DNA from 3 places in the Actinospica acidiphila genome. Region 2 is predicted to be linked to each of the others. Evidence: riboswitches for the same ligand, from Rfam matches in the RefSeq annotation. Region 2 holds a riboswitch; each other region holds the start of a gene.
The links. A riboswitch is a leader RNA that binds a small molecule or an ion and turns the genes downstream of it on or off. The one in region 2 is predicted to bind cyclic di-AMP.
Positions count from the first base shown of each region.

Region 1 (5,229 bases), 2.1 Mb from region 2:
GCACCGAGTCCTCCGGGTTGGCCAGCACCCGCAGGTAGGCCAGGACGTCCCGGACCTCCTTGCGCTCGTAGAAGCGCACGCCGCCGACGACCTTGTAGGGCAGGCCGACGCGGATGAAGATCTCCTCGAAGACACGGGACTGGGCGTTGGTGCGGTAGAAGACGGCGACGTCGCCGGCCTTGGCCTCGCCCGCGTCCGTGAGGCGGTCTATCTCGTCGGCGACGAACTGCGCCTCGTCGTGCTCGGTGTCCGCGACGTACCCCGTGATGCGGGCGCCCTCGCCCGCGTTGGTCCACAGGTTCTTCGGGCGGCGGGACTCGTTGCGCTCGATGACGGCGTTGGCGGCGGACAGGATCGTCTGCGTGGAGCGGTAGTTCTGCTCCAGCAGGATGGTCGTCGCGTCCGGGTAGTCCTCCTCGAACTGGAGGATGTTGCGGATCGTCGCGCCGCGGAAGGCGTAGATGGACTGGTCGGCGTCGCCCACCACGCACAGCTCGGCGGGCGGCACCTCGGCCTCCGGCGGGACGTCGACGGGGTGCTCGGAGGCGCCCCCGACCAGCTCGCGCACCAGGGCGTACTGGGCGTGGTTGGTGTCCTGGTACTCGTCGACCAGGACGTGCCGGAAGCGGCGGCGGTAGTGCTCGGCGACGTCGGGGAAGGCGCGGAGCAGGTTGACCGTCGTCATGATCAGGTCGTCGAAGTCCAGCGCGTTCGCCTCGCGCAGGCGGGACTGGTAGAGCGCGTAGGCCTGGGCGAGGGTCTTCTCGAAGCCGTCGGTGGCCTGGGCGGCGAAGTCCTCCTCGTCGATCAGCTCGTTCTTCAGGTTGCTGATCTTGGCGCTGAAGGACTTCGGCGGGAAGCGCTTGGGGTCGAGGTCCAGGTCACGGCAGACCAGGGCCATCAGACGCTTGGAGTCGGCGGCGTCGTAGATCGAGAAGGACGACGTGAAGCCGAGCTTCTTGGACTCGCGGCGCAGGATGCGGACGCACGCGCTGTGGAAGGTCATCACCCACATCGCGTTCGCCCGGGGGCCGACGAGCTGCTCGACGCGCTCCCTCATCTCGCCCGCGGCCTTGTTGGTGAAGGTGATCGCGAGGATCTGGCCCGGGTGCACGCCCCGCTCGGCGAGCAGGTGGGCGATGCGGTGGGTGAGCACGCGGGTCTTGCCGGACCCGGCTCCGGCGACGATGAGCAGCGGGGAGCCGGAGTGCACGACCGCGGCGCGCTGGTTGTCGTTCAGCCCCTCCAGCAGCGCGGCGGAGTCGATCACCGGGCGCGGGGCGCCGTCCCGGTAGTAGGAGTCCCGCTCCGGGGGCACGTCGAACTTCCCGCCGAACAGGTCGTCCGGCAGGGGCTCCGGGGCGTGCTCGTCCTCGGGCGGCGGCGGGGGCTCGTCCGCCGGGCCGCGCTGGGCCTGGAGGTCCGCCAGGAAGCTGTCGTCAAAGAGGCTGCTCATCGCTCTCCGAGTCTAGGGCGCTCCACCGACAACCCGGGCCCGCCCCGGAAACATCCCCCGTCCCCTCCCCGGGGCGCCGCGGCGGGCACCCTCCACGGTCGGCGCCTCACCGTGCGTGACATCCACAAGAAGGTCACGAAAATGTATCGGGCATATCACCCATCAACCTTCACAAGGGCCACACCAGTTGGCTACCGTGCCGTCCGGGCCGCTCGTCCCCCGCCGGCGAACCTCGCCGGGCCGCGCGGCCCCCGCCGAGTCCGTCACTGTCCGCCAGGGCAGCCGGAGCCGGGGACCCACCGAGACTTGGGGTGAATCGGCCCACTCTTCGGAGAGGCCGTAGGGCAACCCTTCCACCCGCCCGAACCCGACAGCTAACCCGGTAGGCGGAGCACCGGAAGGAGTCGCCTCCCTTGGCGTCGCACCGCAAGTCGCGCACCCCCGGCACGCGCGTGGCAGGCATACGCACCCCGGCCCTCGCCACGGCCGCGCTCACCTCTGTGGCCCTGCTCTCCCAGACGGCCAACGCCTCCCCCGGCGAGGACCGGCCGAGCCTGGAGGAGGTGGAGAAGAAGGTCGGCGACCTCTACCGCCAGGCCGAGTCGGCGACCGAGAAGTACAACGCGGCCAAGGAGAAGACCACCAAGCAGCGCAAGCGCGTCGACACCCTCCTCGACGACGTGGCGAAGCGCACACAGAAGCTGAACGACGCGCGCTCGGAGCTGGGCTCCTACGCCGCCGCCCAGTACCGCACCGGCGCGGGCATGCCGGACACCGCGACGTTCCTGCTCGCGGAGACCCCGCAGGACATCTTCGACCAGCGTCAGGTGCTGGACCGGATGACCGGCCGCCAGAAGGCGGCGGTGGACGACTACGTCACCCAGCAGACCGAGACGATGAAGAAGCGGCAGGAGGCCACCGAGAGCCTCCGCACGCTCACCGAGACGCAGGGCGACCTGAAGACGGCCAAGGCCACCGTCCAGAAGAAGCTCGCCGACGCGCGCGAACTGCTGTCGAAGCTGACCGCGGAGGAGAAGGCGCGGCTCGCCGCGATCGAGAAGCGCAAGCAGGAGGAGGCAGCCCGCAAGGCGGCGGAGCTGGCCCGTCAGCAGGCGGAGCAGGAGCAGGCCCGCGAGGAGGCCGCGCAGCAGGGCGGCGGCGCCTCGGAGGGCTCCGGGTCCACCGGCTCGGCCGAGACCCCGCCGGCCGACTCGTCGTACGGCACCAAGGCGGAGAAGGCCCTCGCCTTCGCCCGCGCGCAGATCGGCAAGCCGTACGTCTGGGGCGCGACCGGACCCGGCTCCTACGACTGCTCGGGGCTGACCCAGGCCGCCTGGAAGGCCGCCGGCGTCTCCCTCCCGCGCACCACGTACGACCAGGTGAACGCGGGCACCACCGTCCCGGTGTCCCAGGCGCAACCCGGTGACCTGGTCTTCTTCTACGACGACGTCACCCACGTGGGCATCTACATCGGCAACGGCATGATGATCCACGCCCCGAAGCCGGGCACGTACGTCCGCGAGGAGTCGATCTACTACGACGGCGACTCCGCGATCCACAGCATCGTCCGCCCGGCCTGACGGGCCTCTCGACGCGCGGAAACGGAAACCGCCGACCGGGCCGGTGACGGCTCGGTCGGCGGTTTCCGTGTCCACGGCGGCGCCCGGTGTTCCGGGACGAGGGGCTCAGGTCCAGAGGACCGCGATGAAGATGTTGGCCACGGTCAGCAGGCCGACCAGGCCGAAGACGCCCTTGTCCACCTTCTCCTCGTCCCGCTTCACGTAGACCAGGCCGAGGATCACGATCAGCAGCGCCAGCTTCACGCCGATCTTGACGTGGTCGACGGAGTAATCCTGGGCCTCGTTGAGACCCACGAGGGCGACGCCGGTGACCAGCATCGTCAGCGCGCCGTGCAGCATCGCGGGGACGAAGCGGGCGGTGCCCGCGCCCATCGCCTTCATCTGGGTGAGGAAGCCGCCGAGCAGCGACGCGATGCCGATGATGTGCAGACCGACGAAGATGTGGAGGAGTACGTCCATGAGGCCGGAGCCTAGCCAGGGGTGTCCCGTAGCATTCCGCCGCCCTCGCCTTTCCCGCCTTCACCACATCGGTCATCACCCTGAGTGAGAACGAAGCGCCCTGCGCGGCTCAACGGTCACTTACGGTCATCCGGTGCTCCGGGGGCGACAGTTCCGCACAACCCGTATCCCGCGCCGCGCGGCCGGGCCTAGCGTCCTGCCCCAGGTGACCGGCTCCGCATCGCCGCTCGGTCAGGAGCGGCGGCCGGACACCACCGCCGAGGAAAGGCTCCGGCGGCGGACGGCTCCCCTGTCACCCCGCCGCCGGACCGCCGGACCGTCGTCCGGCCCCGGCGGGCGTCGACGGGAAGGACGGCTTCGAGGGTGGCAGCGCACCGCAGGTCACGGCAGCGCCCGGTGGGCGGCACCACGGCCCGTGCGGCCGTCACCCTCGTCCTGGCGGGAGCGGCCACGACGGCCGGTTCGGGCGGAGCGGCCCACGCGGCTCCGCGGCCGGCTCCGGCGGGCGCCGAGGTGGACCGCCTGTACCGCGAGGCCGAGGTCGCCACCGAGAAGTACAACGGTGCCGAGGAGAAGGCGGATTCGGCGCGGGAGCGGCTGCGCGACCTCCAGGACGAGACGGCCCGCGCCCAGGCGCGGCTGAACAAGGCCCGCGAGGCCCTGGGGACGGTCGCGGCGGCGCAGTACCGCGACGGGGGCCTCGACCCCGCCCTGCGTCTGATGCTGTCCGACGACCCCGACGCCTACCTCGACGGCGCTGCCCTCACCGAACGCGCCGGGAGCCGCCACCACGCCGAACTGGGCCGGGTGCGCGCCCAGCTCCGGGAGAGCGAGAAGCTGCGGGGCGCGGCCCGCGTCGAGGTGAAGACGCTCACCACCCGCCGGGCCGAACTCGGGCGCCACAAGCGGACGATCACCGAAAAGCTGTCCGCCGCCCGCCAGGCGCTGGCCCGGATGTCACCCGAGGAACGCGCCCGGATCACCGGCGGCTCCGACCGCGCCGCCCGCTCGGCCGGCGGTACGGCCCGGGACGCCGCCCTGTCGCAGGCGCCGAACGCGCGCGCCGCGCAGGCCGTCGCGTACGCGCACCGGAAGCTCGGCAGCCCGTACGTGTGGGGCGCGACCGGCCCGGACGCCTTCGACTGCTCGGGCCTCGTGCTGGCCGCCTACCGCTCCGCGGGCGTCTCCCTGCCGCGCACCACGTACGCGCAGATCGACGCGGGACGACGGGTCTCCCGCTCCGAACTGCTCCCCGGCGACCTGGTGTTCTTCTACTCCGGCATCAGCCACGTCGGCCTGTACATCGGCGACGGGCAGATGATCCACGCCCCGAACCCCTCGGCCCCGGTCCGCGTGGCCCCCGTCGACCAGATGCCGTTCGCGGGGGCGACGCGGGTGGTGTGACCGGGCCGGGCCTGTCCGGCCGGGTCGGTCCGCCGGCTCAGACCAGGCGGCGGGCCGTCGCCCAGCGGGTCAGCTCATGGCGGTTGGACAGCTGCAGCTTGCGCAGCACCGCGGAGACGTGCGACTCCACCGTCTTCACCGAGATGAACAGCTGCTTGGCGATCTCCTTGTACGCGTAGCCGCGGGCGATCAGCCGCAGCACCTCCCGCTCACGCTGGGTGAGACGGTCGAGGTCCTCGTCGACCGGCGGGGCGTCCGTGGACGCGAAGGCGTCCAGCACGAACCCGGCCAGCCGGGGCGAGAACACCGCGTCGCCCTCCTGCACCCGGA
Region 1 is NZ_JABZEM010000002.1:2,942,529-2,947,757, forward strand. It holds gene pcrA (DNA helicase PcrA) at 1-1,456, opposite strand, end outside; cyclic di-AMP (ydaO/yuaA leader) riboswitch at 1,709-1,845, shown strand; gene HXP48_RS12800 (C40 family peptidase) at 1,870-3,036, shown strand; gene HXP48_RS12805 (hypothetical protein) at 3,142-3,495, opposite strand; gene HXP48_RS35860 (C40 family peptidase) at 3,859-4,899, shown strand; gene HXP48_RS12815 (LuxR C-terminal-related transcriptional regulator) at 4,937-5,229, opposite strand, start outside.
Region 1: linked by a shared signal. The riboswitch ahead of HXP48_RS12800 (C40 family peptidase) and the one ahead of HXP48_RS04075 (M23 family metallopeptidase) in region 2 are both predicted to bind cyclic di-AMP.

Region 2 (5,229 bases):
TCATCAGCCCCGCGCCCTCAAGACACGCGAGCACCGCGGCCCCCTCAGGGGCGCGAGGAACTGCGCGACCAGCCACAAACCGGCCCGCACACGCCCCCGAGGCACGCAGCTTCACGTGGCCTTCAAGACACGCGAGCACCACGCCCCCTCAGGGGCGCGGGGAACTGCGCGACCAGCCACAAACCGGCCCGCACACGCCCCGCCGGCCCAGCCACCCCGCGCCCCGGGCGCCCAGCGGACCGCGCGCCCCGCGGACCGCGCCTCACGCCACCTTCGCGATCCGCGAGCGGATGTCCGCCGGGGACAGCGTCCCCTTGGCCGTGACGTGGTCGCCCGAGGACTCCCCGCGGAGGCGGCGCCCGATCCACGGGACGAGGTACTCGCGGGCCCAGTGGACGTCGTCCCGCCGGATCTCCAGCGTGCCGCGCGGCGGAAGCTGCGGCCACGGCTGCTCCGGATCGGCGGGCACCTCCAGGCCGAGGGCGAGACCCGCGCGCAGTGCGACGCGGGTGTGTCCCTCGGGCGAGAGGTGCAGCCGGTCGGCGTCCCACGCCCTGCGGTCCTGCACGCTGCGCAGCGACCACAGGTCGAGCACCGGGCAGCCGTACCGGTCGGCGACCGCCCTCACGTGCCCGTTGTACGTGGCGATCTTGCCCCGCAGATGCTTGAGCAGCGGGACGCCCCGGGTGTCGAACCCGGTCGTCACCAGAACCGTGCCGCAGGCCGCCGCGAGCTGGGCGATCGCCTTCTCGAACCGTTCGGCCACCTCGTCCGGGTCGGTGCCCGGGCGCAGGATGTCGTTGCCGCCCGCGCAGAAGGAGACCAGGTCCGGGGCGAGTTCGACGGCCCGGGGGACCTGGTCGGCCACGATCTGGTCCAGCAGCTTGCCGCGCACGGCGAGGTTGACGTACCGGAAGTCGCCCTCGGGCCTGCGGTCCGCGAGCAGAACGGCGAGCCGGTCGGCCCAGCCGACGAACGCCCCGTCGGGCCCGGGGTCGCCGACGCCCTCGGTGAAGCTGTCCCCCACCGCCACGTACGACCCGATCACTGTTGCCTTGTCACTCTTCGAATCGTCTGCCACAGCCGGACATGATTCACCTTCGGATGTGACCTACGCGACCGTAGGCGGGGGTTGACGCGCGGTGAGATAAGCCACTTCAAGGTTTGGCCAAGCCAGGAATAGGTACGGCCCCGCGCCCGGCACGGGCCCGGACACACCGAAGGCCGGCCCCGTGGATCGGGGTCGGCCTTCGGCGCGCGTGTCAGGAAGGGTGCCGCTCGGGAGCCGGAGCTCCGGGTGTCAGAGGGAGACGCCCTTGCCGCGGAGGTACGAGATCGGGTCCACGTCCGAGCCGTAGTCCGGGCTGGTGCGGATCTCGAAGTGCAGGTGCGGGCCGGTCACGTTGCCGGTCGCACCGGAGAGACCGACCTGCTGGCCGGCGCTCACCGTCTGGCCCGCGGAGACGGACAGGGAGGACAGGTGGGCGTACTGGGCGTAGTGGCCGTCGTTCAGCTGGATGACGACCTGGTTGCCGTACGCGCCACCCCAGCCGGCGGAGACGACGGTGCCGGCGCCGACGGCCTTCAGGGGGGTGCCGGTCGGGACGACGAAGTCGGCACCGGTGTGGTAGCCGCTGGACCACATGCTGCCGGCCACCTTGTAGGCGGTGCCGACGCTGCCGCCGGACACCGGGGAGGTGAAGCCGGAGGCGGGGGCGGTCTGCGTGGACGCCTCGTTGGAGGAGGACTCCTCGGCGGCCTTCTGCGCGGGCTTCTCGGCCGGCTTCTCCGCCTTGGGCGCGGCGGGCTCGGCGGCCTGCGGCGAAGTGGACTGCTTCGGGGCGCTCTTGGCGGCCTTGCCGTCGATGGAGAGCTTCAGACCCGGGTGGATGAGCGACGGGTCGTCACCGACGGCCTCGCGGTTGTCCGCGTAGAGCTGCTTCCAGCCACCGTCGACGTGCTCGGCCTCGGCGATCTTGGCGAGGTAGTCGCCGGCCTTCACGGTGTACGTGCGGACCTCGTCGCCCTTCTCGGCCTTGGCCTGCTGGCCGGTGACGGAGAGCGACCGGACCGACGTCTCGGGGGCGGACTGCGGCGTCGCGGCATGCGCGCCGGTGGCGCCGAGGAGCGGCAGGGCGAGAGCGGCGCCACCGGTTCCGGCGACGGCGATGGAGCGGGTGAAACGCTGGGCCTTGGTACGGCGGTGCTTACCCTTCGCGGGCATGACGAATTCCTCTCCGGCGCCTACGAGGTGAGCTGTCGGGTGCGGACTGGAGATGTCCGGCCGCGTTGCTGCGCGGCTTAACCCCAAGCCTGTTTCCGGGGCCCGGAACAGGCAGTTGTACCTGTGGGTCCCCCGCTCCTGCCGTACGTCGGGTCAGTGTGTGCGGGCTCCGGGCGGCGGCAGGATTAGGCGTCCGTCCGGATCGGTTGGGAACGTAAGCGACCTCGACGCGGCGAAACAAGCGCGGGTTCCCGCGAACCCGCTTTTTCCGTGATCGAAAGGCGGAAATGACGTCACCGTGCGTCGATCCCGCGAGTGAGCCGCAGGTGAATTCCCTTGTCACGGAGGTGAATTACGTGAGCATGGCGACAGCACACGGTCACCGGTATGACGATGCTCACGCACCCCATCCTCAAATCCTTTGCTACCGGGGCACGTTATCCCCAAGTGTCTTATTCGGACATATCATCTATTCATCATGAAGTCGGGCAGGACGGTCGACGCAATCGCGACATCCTGATCTTGGCGGGACGAGCCCCGGAATCCCGCCTCAGGAACAAACAGAAAGCGACATAATCCAACGTCGCAAGGGCGGCCGACACCTCGTTGCCCCTGGCAGCCATGTCGTATCGTCGAGTGGTGCCCGTCGACGAGCCGCGGCGACGGCGCGAAGTGGGAGGAGCCGTCCGTGACGCAGGAGATCCCGTCGACCGAGCCCCAGCTGACCGGGGTGCGCAACTTCCGCGACGTGGGCGGGCTGCCCACGGTGGACGGCCGGCGGGTGCGGCACGGGGTGCTGTTCCGCAGCGGTCACCTCGCCCACGCCACCGCGGAGGACGCCGCCTTCCTCTCCTCGCTCGGTCTGCACACCGTGTTCGACTTCCGCAACGCGGCCGACCAGAAGCTGGAGGGCCCGGACGTGGCACTGCCGGGCGTGCGCAACGTCAACCTGCCGCTGAGCGACCCGGCCGACGGCGCGGAGTTCTGGAAGATGGTGCGCGACGGCGACCTGGACCAGCTGCGCGCGATCCTCGCCGACGGCCAGGGCGCGGACCGCATGATCACCTCGTACCGCACGATCATCAAGGAGCGGACCCCCGAGCACTCCCAGGTGCTGCGCGCGCTCGCCGAGGACAGCGTCCCCGCGCTGATGCACTGCGCGGCCGGCAAGGACCGCGCGGGCCTCTCGGTGGCGGTGACCCTGCTCGCCGTGTGTGTGGAGCGCGACGCGATCGTCGAGGACTACCTGAAGTCCAACGCCAAGCACCGCCGCTACAAGGTGCGGCGCAGCGGCAGCTCCCCCGACGCCTACTCCCCCGAGGTCATGGAGCTGCTCAGCCCGCTCTTCGACGCGCGCGCGGAGTATCTGGCGGCCGCCTTCGACACGGTCGAGGAGACCTGGGGCGGCGTGGACGCCTACCTGGAACAGGGGCTCGGGCTCACCCCGGCCCACCGGGAGCGGCTGCGCGAGCGCCTGCTCGACTGACACCCGCCCCCGTGCGCGCCTCGCCCCGTGGCCGCTACTTCTTCGGCGCGATCTCGAAGAGGAAGTAGATGAAGGCCGCGAAGAGGTGCCCGACCACGACGTAGACGAACAGCCTGACCCAGAGGGCCCTCGGGAACTTCTCCTCCATGTCCTTGCCGGTCACGGTGTCTCTCCATGGGTCGGGCCCAGGCACAGGGCGGCCGTGGGACTCTGCAGCAGGGTGTGCACGAACAGCAGCTCGACCCCGTCGGGGTCCTGCGCGGCGATGCGGTGCGGGGTGAGCGAGTCGAAGTGAGCGCTGTCGCCCGGGGACAGCCGGTGGAGGGTGTCCCCGAGGCGCAGCCGCAGCCGCCCCTTGAGGACGTACAGCCACTCCTCGCCGGGGTGGACGCGCACGATGTCGCCCTGGGAGCCGTGCGGCACGTGGACCCGCAGGGCCTGCATGCCGCGCCCGGCGGCCCCGGCCTGCCAGTAGGTCCAGCCGCCGGCCTCGGTGGGTTCCATGTCGGCGGCGCGCACCACGGCGTCACGCTCGACGGCCGACTCCCCGAGCAGCTCGGAGACGGTCGTACCGTAGATCCGCGCGAGGGAGAGCAGCATCGGCAGCGAGGGCTGGCGCTGTCCGGTCTCCAGCCGGGAGAGGTGGGCGGGTGACAGGCCCGCCTGCCGTGCGGCGGCCTCCAGCGTCAGGGAGGCCCGCCGGCGCAGGGCACGCAGCTGAGGAGCGACCGCGGGGAGGGCCCCGACAGGCTCGTCCCGCGGCTCGGTCTCGGAGGAGCTCATGCCTCCATTGAGCACCGGACTTTGCCTTTGGGGCAATTTTCTTGCCTCAGAGGCAAAGCCCGTCGTGCTCGTCGCGCGGTCAGCGGTTGGCGACCGCCTGCTTCACCAGGGTCCGGCCGAAGTCCCAGATGAGCCCGCCCTCGTGGGCGTCGTCCATCACCGCGGTGAAGGCGTCCACGAACCGGTCCACGTCCCCCTCGTCGACGATCAGCGGGGGGATCAGCTTGATCACCTCGAGGTGGTCCCCTGACACCTGCGTGAGGATACGGTGCCGCTGGAGCAGCGGGACCACCACCATCTGAGCGAACAGCCCCTTGCGGGCCGCCTGGAGCATGGCCCAGCGCGAGCGCAGTTTCAGCGAGCGGGGCCGCCCGAACTCGATGCCGATCATCAGGCCCCGGCCGCGGACGTCGGCGAGCAGCTCGTACCGGTCGGTCAGGGCGGCCAGCCGGGTCCGCAGCAGGTCCCCGACCCTGCGCACGTGCGCCACGATCTGTTCGTCCTCCATGACCGACAGGACCGCGAGGCCCGCCGCCATGGCCTGCGCGTTGGCGCCGAAGCTGGCGGAGTGCACCAGCACACGGTCCATCGACGAGAAGACCTTCCTGAAGATCCACTCCTTGCCGAGCGTGGCCCCGACCGGCACGTACCCGCCGGACAGCGCCTTGGCCACGCACACCAGGTCCGGCTCCACGCCCTCCTCGTGCTGGTAGGCGTAGAAGTCACCGGTGCGGCC
Region 2 is NZ_JABZEM010000002.1:887,547-892,775, forward strand. It holds gene HXP48_RS04070 (SGNH/GDSL hydrolase family protein) at 263-1,048, opposite strand; gene HXP48_RS04075 (M23 family metallopeptidase) at 1,301-2,224, opposite strand; cyclic di-AMP (ydaO/yuaA leader) riboswitch at 2,229-2,393, opposite strand; gene HXP48_RS04080 (tyrosine-protein phosphatase) at 2,913-3,710, shown strand; gene HXP48_RS34125 (DUF6126 family protein) at 3,745-3,873, opposite strand; gene HXP48_RS04085 (helix-turn-helix domain-containing protein) at 3,870-4,493, opposite strand; gene HXP48_RS04090 (aspartate aminotransferase family protein) at 4,573-5,229, opposite strand, start outside.

Region 3 (5,229 bases), 1.0 Mb from region 2:
GCCCACCAGCTGGAGCTCGCCCTCTGGCTGGAGGCCGACCGCATGGGCTCCCTGCTGACCGCCCTGGACGAGGAGTCCATGGAGAACCAGCGGGACGTGGTGAAGAACGAGCGCCGTCAGCGCTACGACAACGTCCCCTACGGCACGGCGTTCGAGAAGCTGACCGCCCTCTCCTACCCGGAGGGCCACCCCTACCACCACACCCCGATCGGGTCGATGGCGGACCTGGACGCGGCGACCCTGGAGGACGCCCGCCAGTTCTTCCGCACGTACTACGCGCCGAACAACGCGGTGCTGTCCGTGGTCGGCGACATCGACCCCGAGCAGACGCTCGCCTGGATCGAGAAGTACTTCGGCTCCATCCCGTCGCACGACGGCAAGCCCGCCCCGCGCGACGGCTCGCTGCCCGACATCATCGGGGAGGAACTGCGCGAGGTCGTCGAGGAGGAGGTCCCCGCGCGGGCGCTGATGGCCGCCTACCGGCTCCCGGAGGACGGCACGCGCGCGAGCGACGCCGCGGACCTGGCGCTCACCGTCCTCGGCGGCGGCGAGTCCTCGCGGATTTACAACCGCCTGGTGCGCCGCGACCGTACGGCCGTCGCGGCCGGGTTCGGCCTGCTGCGGCTGGCCGGGGCGCCGTCCCTGGGCTGGCTGGACGTCAAGACGTCCGGCGACGTCGAGGTGCCGGTGATCGAGGCCGCCATCGACGAGGAGCTCGCCCGGTTCGCCGAGGAGGGCCCCACCGCCGAGGAGATGGAGCGCGCCCAGGCCCAGCTGGAGCGCGAGTGGCTCGACCGGCTCGGCACGGTCGCCGGCCGCGCCGACGAACTGTGCCGCTACGCCGTGCTGTTCGGCGACCCGCAGCTCGCCCTGACCGCCGTGAGCCGGGTCCTGGAGGTGACGGCCGAGGAGGTCCAGGAGGTCGCCAAGGCGCGCCTGCGGCCCGACAACCGCGCCGTGCTCGTCTACGAGCCCGTCGCCCCGGCGGCCGGTGACGCCGCCGACGACACCGAGGAAGCCGCCGCAGCCGGCGCCGACGAGAACGAGGAGGCGGCGAAGTGACCGAGCTCGCCACGATGGAGTTCCACCCCCGGCCGCAGGCGGGCGAGGCCAAGCCCTGGGCCTTCCCGGCCCCCGAGCGCGGCGCCCTCGACAACGGCCTGACGGTGCTGCGCTGCCACCGCCCCGGCCAGCAGGTCGTCGCCGTCGAGGTGGTCCTCGACGCGCCCCTGGACGCGGAGCCGGAGGGCCTGGACGGCGTGGCCACGATCATGGCCCGCGCCTTCTCCGAGGGCACCGACAAGCACTCCGCCGAGGAGTTCGCCGCTGAGCTGGAGCGCTGCGGCGCCACCCTCGACGCGCACGCCGACCACCCCGGCGTCCGCCTCAGCCTGGAGGTGCCCGCCTCGCGGCTCGCCAAGGGGCTCGGACTGGTCGCCGACGCCCTGCGCGCGCCCGCCTTTGCCGACAGCGAGATCGAGCGGCTGGTCCGCAACCGCCTCGACGAGATCCCGCACGAGCTGGCGAACCCGTCCCGCCGCGCCGCGAAGGAGCTCGCCAAGGAGCTGTTCCCGGCGAGCGCGCGCATGTCCCGTCCGCGCCAGGGCACCGAGGAGACCGTCGAGCGCATCGACTCCGCGGCCGTGCGCGGCTTCTACGAGAAGCACGTCCGCCCGGCCACGGCGACCGCCGTGGTGGTCGGCGACCTCACCGGCGTCGACCTGGACGCGCTGCTCGCCGACACCCTGGGCGCCTGGACGGGCTCCCAGGCGCAGCCGCGGCCCGTCCCGCCCGTGGTGGCGGACGACACCGGCCGCGTCGTCATCGTGGACCGGCCCGGCGCCGTGCAGACGCAGCTGCTGCTCGGCCGTACCGGCCCGGACCGCCATGACCGGGTGTGGCCCGCGCAGGTGCTCGGCACGTACTGCCTCGGCGGCACCCTGACCTCCCGTCTGGACCGCGTCCTGCGCGAGGAGAAGGGATACACCTACGGCGTACGGGCGTTCGGCCAGGTGCTGCGCTCGGCCCCCGACGGCACCGGCGCGTCGATGCTGGCCATCAGCGGCTCGGTCGACACCCCCAACACCGGCCCCGCGCTGGACGACCTGTGGACCGTGCTGCGCACGCTGGCCGCCGAGGGCCTCACCGACGACGAGCGTGACGTCGCCGTGCAGAACCTGGTGGGCGTGGCGCCGCTCAAGTACGAGACCGCCGCGGCCGTCGCGAGCACCCTGGCCGATCAGGTCGAGCAGCACCTGCCGGACCACTACCAGGCCGACCTGTACCGGCAGTTGGCGGCGACGGGCACCGTGGAGGCCACGGCGGCCGTCGTGAACGCCTTCCCGGTGGACCGTCTGGTGACCGTGCTCGTCGGTGACGCCGCGCAGATCAAGGCGCCCGTGGAGGCGCTGGGGATCGGCGAAGTCACCGTCGTCCCGGCCGAGTAGGGCCGACGACGGGACGCACGCGTGCGGGAGCCCCGGTGGACGGGTACGTCACCGGGGCTCCCTTATGCCCGAATTGGGGCGGAGGTTGCCCGTCTGCCCTGTGGGATGCGCTACAAAACCCGGGATCCGTTTGAGGATTGCGAGATGTCCCGCTTAGTTTCGTGCGGGCTGTTCGTCGGGCAGTGCGCCGCATCCGCGGCACCGGACAGTCATCGCCGAGTCCCCGTACGGCGCGAGCCAGGGGAGCCGGGGACCCACACGAAGTCCCTGGGGTGAATCGGACGCCCGCGCGTGTCGCGAGGGGGTCCGTAGGAGACCTTCCTGCTCCGAACCCGTCAGCTAACCCGGTAGGCGAGAGGGAAGGAAAGGACCAGCTTGTACATGGCGTTCACCCGCGCCACCGGGAAGCACCGTCGTCCCAGCCGCGTCCAGCGCGGCACCGCCCGCGCCGCGGGCGTCGCGGCCCTCGCGGGCACCGGCGTCGTCGGCTCCCTCGCGGCCCCCGCGCTCGCCGCCGAACCGGCCGCGGCACAGACCGGCCTCACCCCCGTCGTCACCCTCGGCGACGTGGTCGCCGACCGCGTCGACGCCCAGGCCGCCGCCCAGCACGAGGCCGCCCGCGTGGCGGCCCAGGAGGCCGCGCGCAAGGCCGCCGAGGAGGCGGCCCGGGAGCGCGCGGTGGAGGAGGCCGAGAAGGCCCGCGCCGAGAAGGAGCGCGCCGCGCGTGAGGCGGAGCGCAAGCGCCTCAACACCTTCGTCTCCCCGATCCCCGGCTCGTACGTGTCGACCGCGTACCAGAGCGGCGGCGCCATCTGGTCGTCCGGCAGCCACACCGGGATCGACTTCCACGCCGCGAGCGGCACCCCCGTCCAGTCCGTCGGCGTCGGCACGGTCGTCGAGGCCGGCTGGGGCGGCGCGTACGGCAACCAGGTCGTCATCAAGATGCACGACGGCACGTACACCCAGTACGCGCACCTGTCGTCCGTCTCCGTGTCGGCGGGGCAGGAGGTCACCGCCGGCCAGCAGATCGGCGTGTCCGGCGCCACCGGCAACGTCACCGGCGCCCACCTCCACTTCGAGGCGCGCATGTCCGCCGAGTACGGCTCCGACCTCGACCCGGTCTCCTACCTCCGGTCGCACGGCGTGAACATCTGAGGCGCGTCCTAACGCCTTCCGGGCCCCGGCTCCCACGAGCCGGGGCTTTCGCCGTTTTCGAACCCTTCCGCGCGGGCGCCGCCTGTCCAAAAATTATGTATGGATTCCGGTCCGCCGTCGGAAAATGTCGTCGATTGCAATAGAGTCACGAACGGACGTCAATCGTCGACGTTTCACGGGGATTAAGCCGGAGGTCGGTCATGCGTATTCCCGCGCACTCGGTGTGCACGGCGATCCGGGACGACATCGTCGCCGGTGTCTACGAGCGCGGGGGCCGGCTCACCGAGGAACTGCTCGCCCGTCGCTACGGCGTCTCCCGCGTCCCCGTCCGCGAGGCGCTGCGCACCCTGGAGGCCGAGGGGTTCGTGGTGACCCGTCGGCACGCGGGCGCGTGCGTGGCCGAACCCACCGAGCAGGAGGCCGCCGACCTGCTGGAGATGCGCCAGCTCCTGGAGCCCCTGGGCGCCTCCCGGGCGGCCCAGCGGCGCACCGACGCCCATCTCAAGGTGCTCCGCGGCCTGGTCAGGTTGGGACAGGAACGCGCACGTCAGGGCAGCAGCGACGACCTGCGCTCGCTGGGCGGCTGGTTCCATGAGACGCTCGCCCAGGCCTCCGGCAGCCCGGCTCTGACGTCGATGCTGACCCAGCTCAGGCACAAGATCGCCTGGATGTACGCGGTCGACGGGCCGCCCGACCCGGTCGCGTACTGGGCGGAGCACGGCGCGATCGTGGACGCCGTGGCGCGCGGCGACGGCGAGCGGGCGCGGTCGCTCACGGCGCTGCACACCGAGCAGGCGAACTCCGGACACCGGCTGCGGTTCGGCTCCGGCGCCGAGCGAGCCGTCCGCACGGACCGTGTGAGGAACTCGCAACATGCCGTAAACATGCCGAGTCTCCGCCATTAACACGGGTCCCGTATACAAAGAGGGCGCACATGGCGGGGGCTATTTCTGCTGCCCGGAAATGGGAAAGAGAAAGGCCCGCCCGGATCACCGGGCGGGCCTTTCCGTGTCGCACGGCCGTCGCGTGCGAATTCCGGTTCAGACGGTCTCGGGGAGTTCCTCGAGGCCCTCGGAGACCAGCTTCGCCAGACGGTCGAGGGCGGCGTCCGCGCCCTCGGCGTCGGAGGCGAGGACGATCTCCTCACCACCCTGGGCGCCGAGGCCCAGGACGGCCAGCATCGAGGCCGCGTTGACGGGGGTGCCCCCGGCCTTGGCGATCGTCACCGGGACGCCTGCGGCCGTGGCGGCCCGTACGAAGATGGAGGCGGGGCGGGCGTGGAGACCCTCGGCCCAGCCGACGTTGACGCGGCGCTCAGCCATGTGTTGCTGCCCTTCGCTGTTCAGGGTTGTCTAGACCAGTCTTCCATATCGTGGCGCGTGCCCGGAGCGGCGTCTGGGACGCCCCCGCGGGCCGCCGGGCCGCGGCCTCGGCCCGGCGGTCGTCCACCACAGACTGCCTCGCGCCGCCGCCGGACGCGAGCCGTACTCTGGGGCCCATGCAGACCTCGTCGGACCGCCACGAGTACCCCGCCCACTGGGAGGCCGACGTGGTGCTGCGCGACGGCGGCACCGCGCGCATCCGCCCCATCACCGCCGACGACGCGGAGCGCCTGGTCAGCTTCTAC
Region 3 is NZ_JABZEM010000002.1:1,897,086-1,902,314, reverse strand. It holds gene HXP48_RS08215 (M16 family metallopeptidase) at 1-1,062, shown strand, start outside; gene HXP48_RS08210 (M16 family metallopeptidase) at 1,059-2,447, shown strand; cyclic di-AMP (ydaO/yuaA leader) riboswitch at 2,651-2,816, shown strand; gene HXP48_RS08205 (M23 family metallopeptidase) at 2,829-3,602, shown strand; gene HXP48_RS08200 (GntR family transcriptional regulator) at 3,803-4,507, shown strand; gene HXP48_RS08195 (HPr family phosphocarrier protein) at 4,643-4,924, opposite strand; gene HXP48_RS08190 (bifunctional acetate--CoA ligase family protein/GNAT family N-acetyltransferase) at 5,101-5,229, shown strand, end outside.
Region 3: linked by a shared signal. The riboswitch ahead of HXP48_RS08205 (M23 family metallopeptidase) and the one ahead of HXP48_RS04075 (M23 family metallopeptidase) in region 2 are both predicted to bind cyclic di-AMP.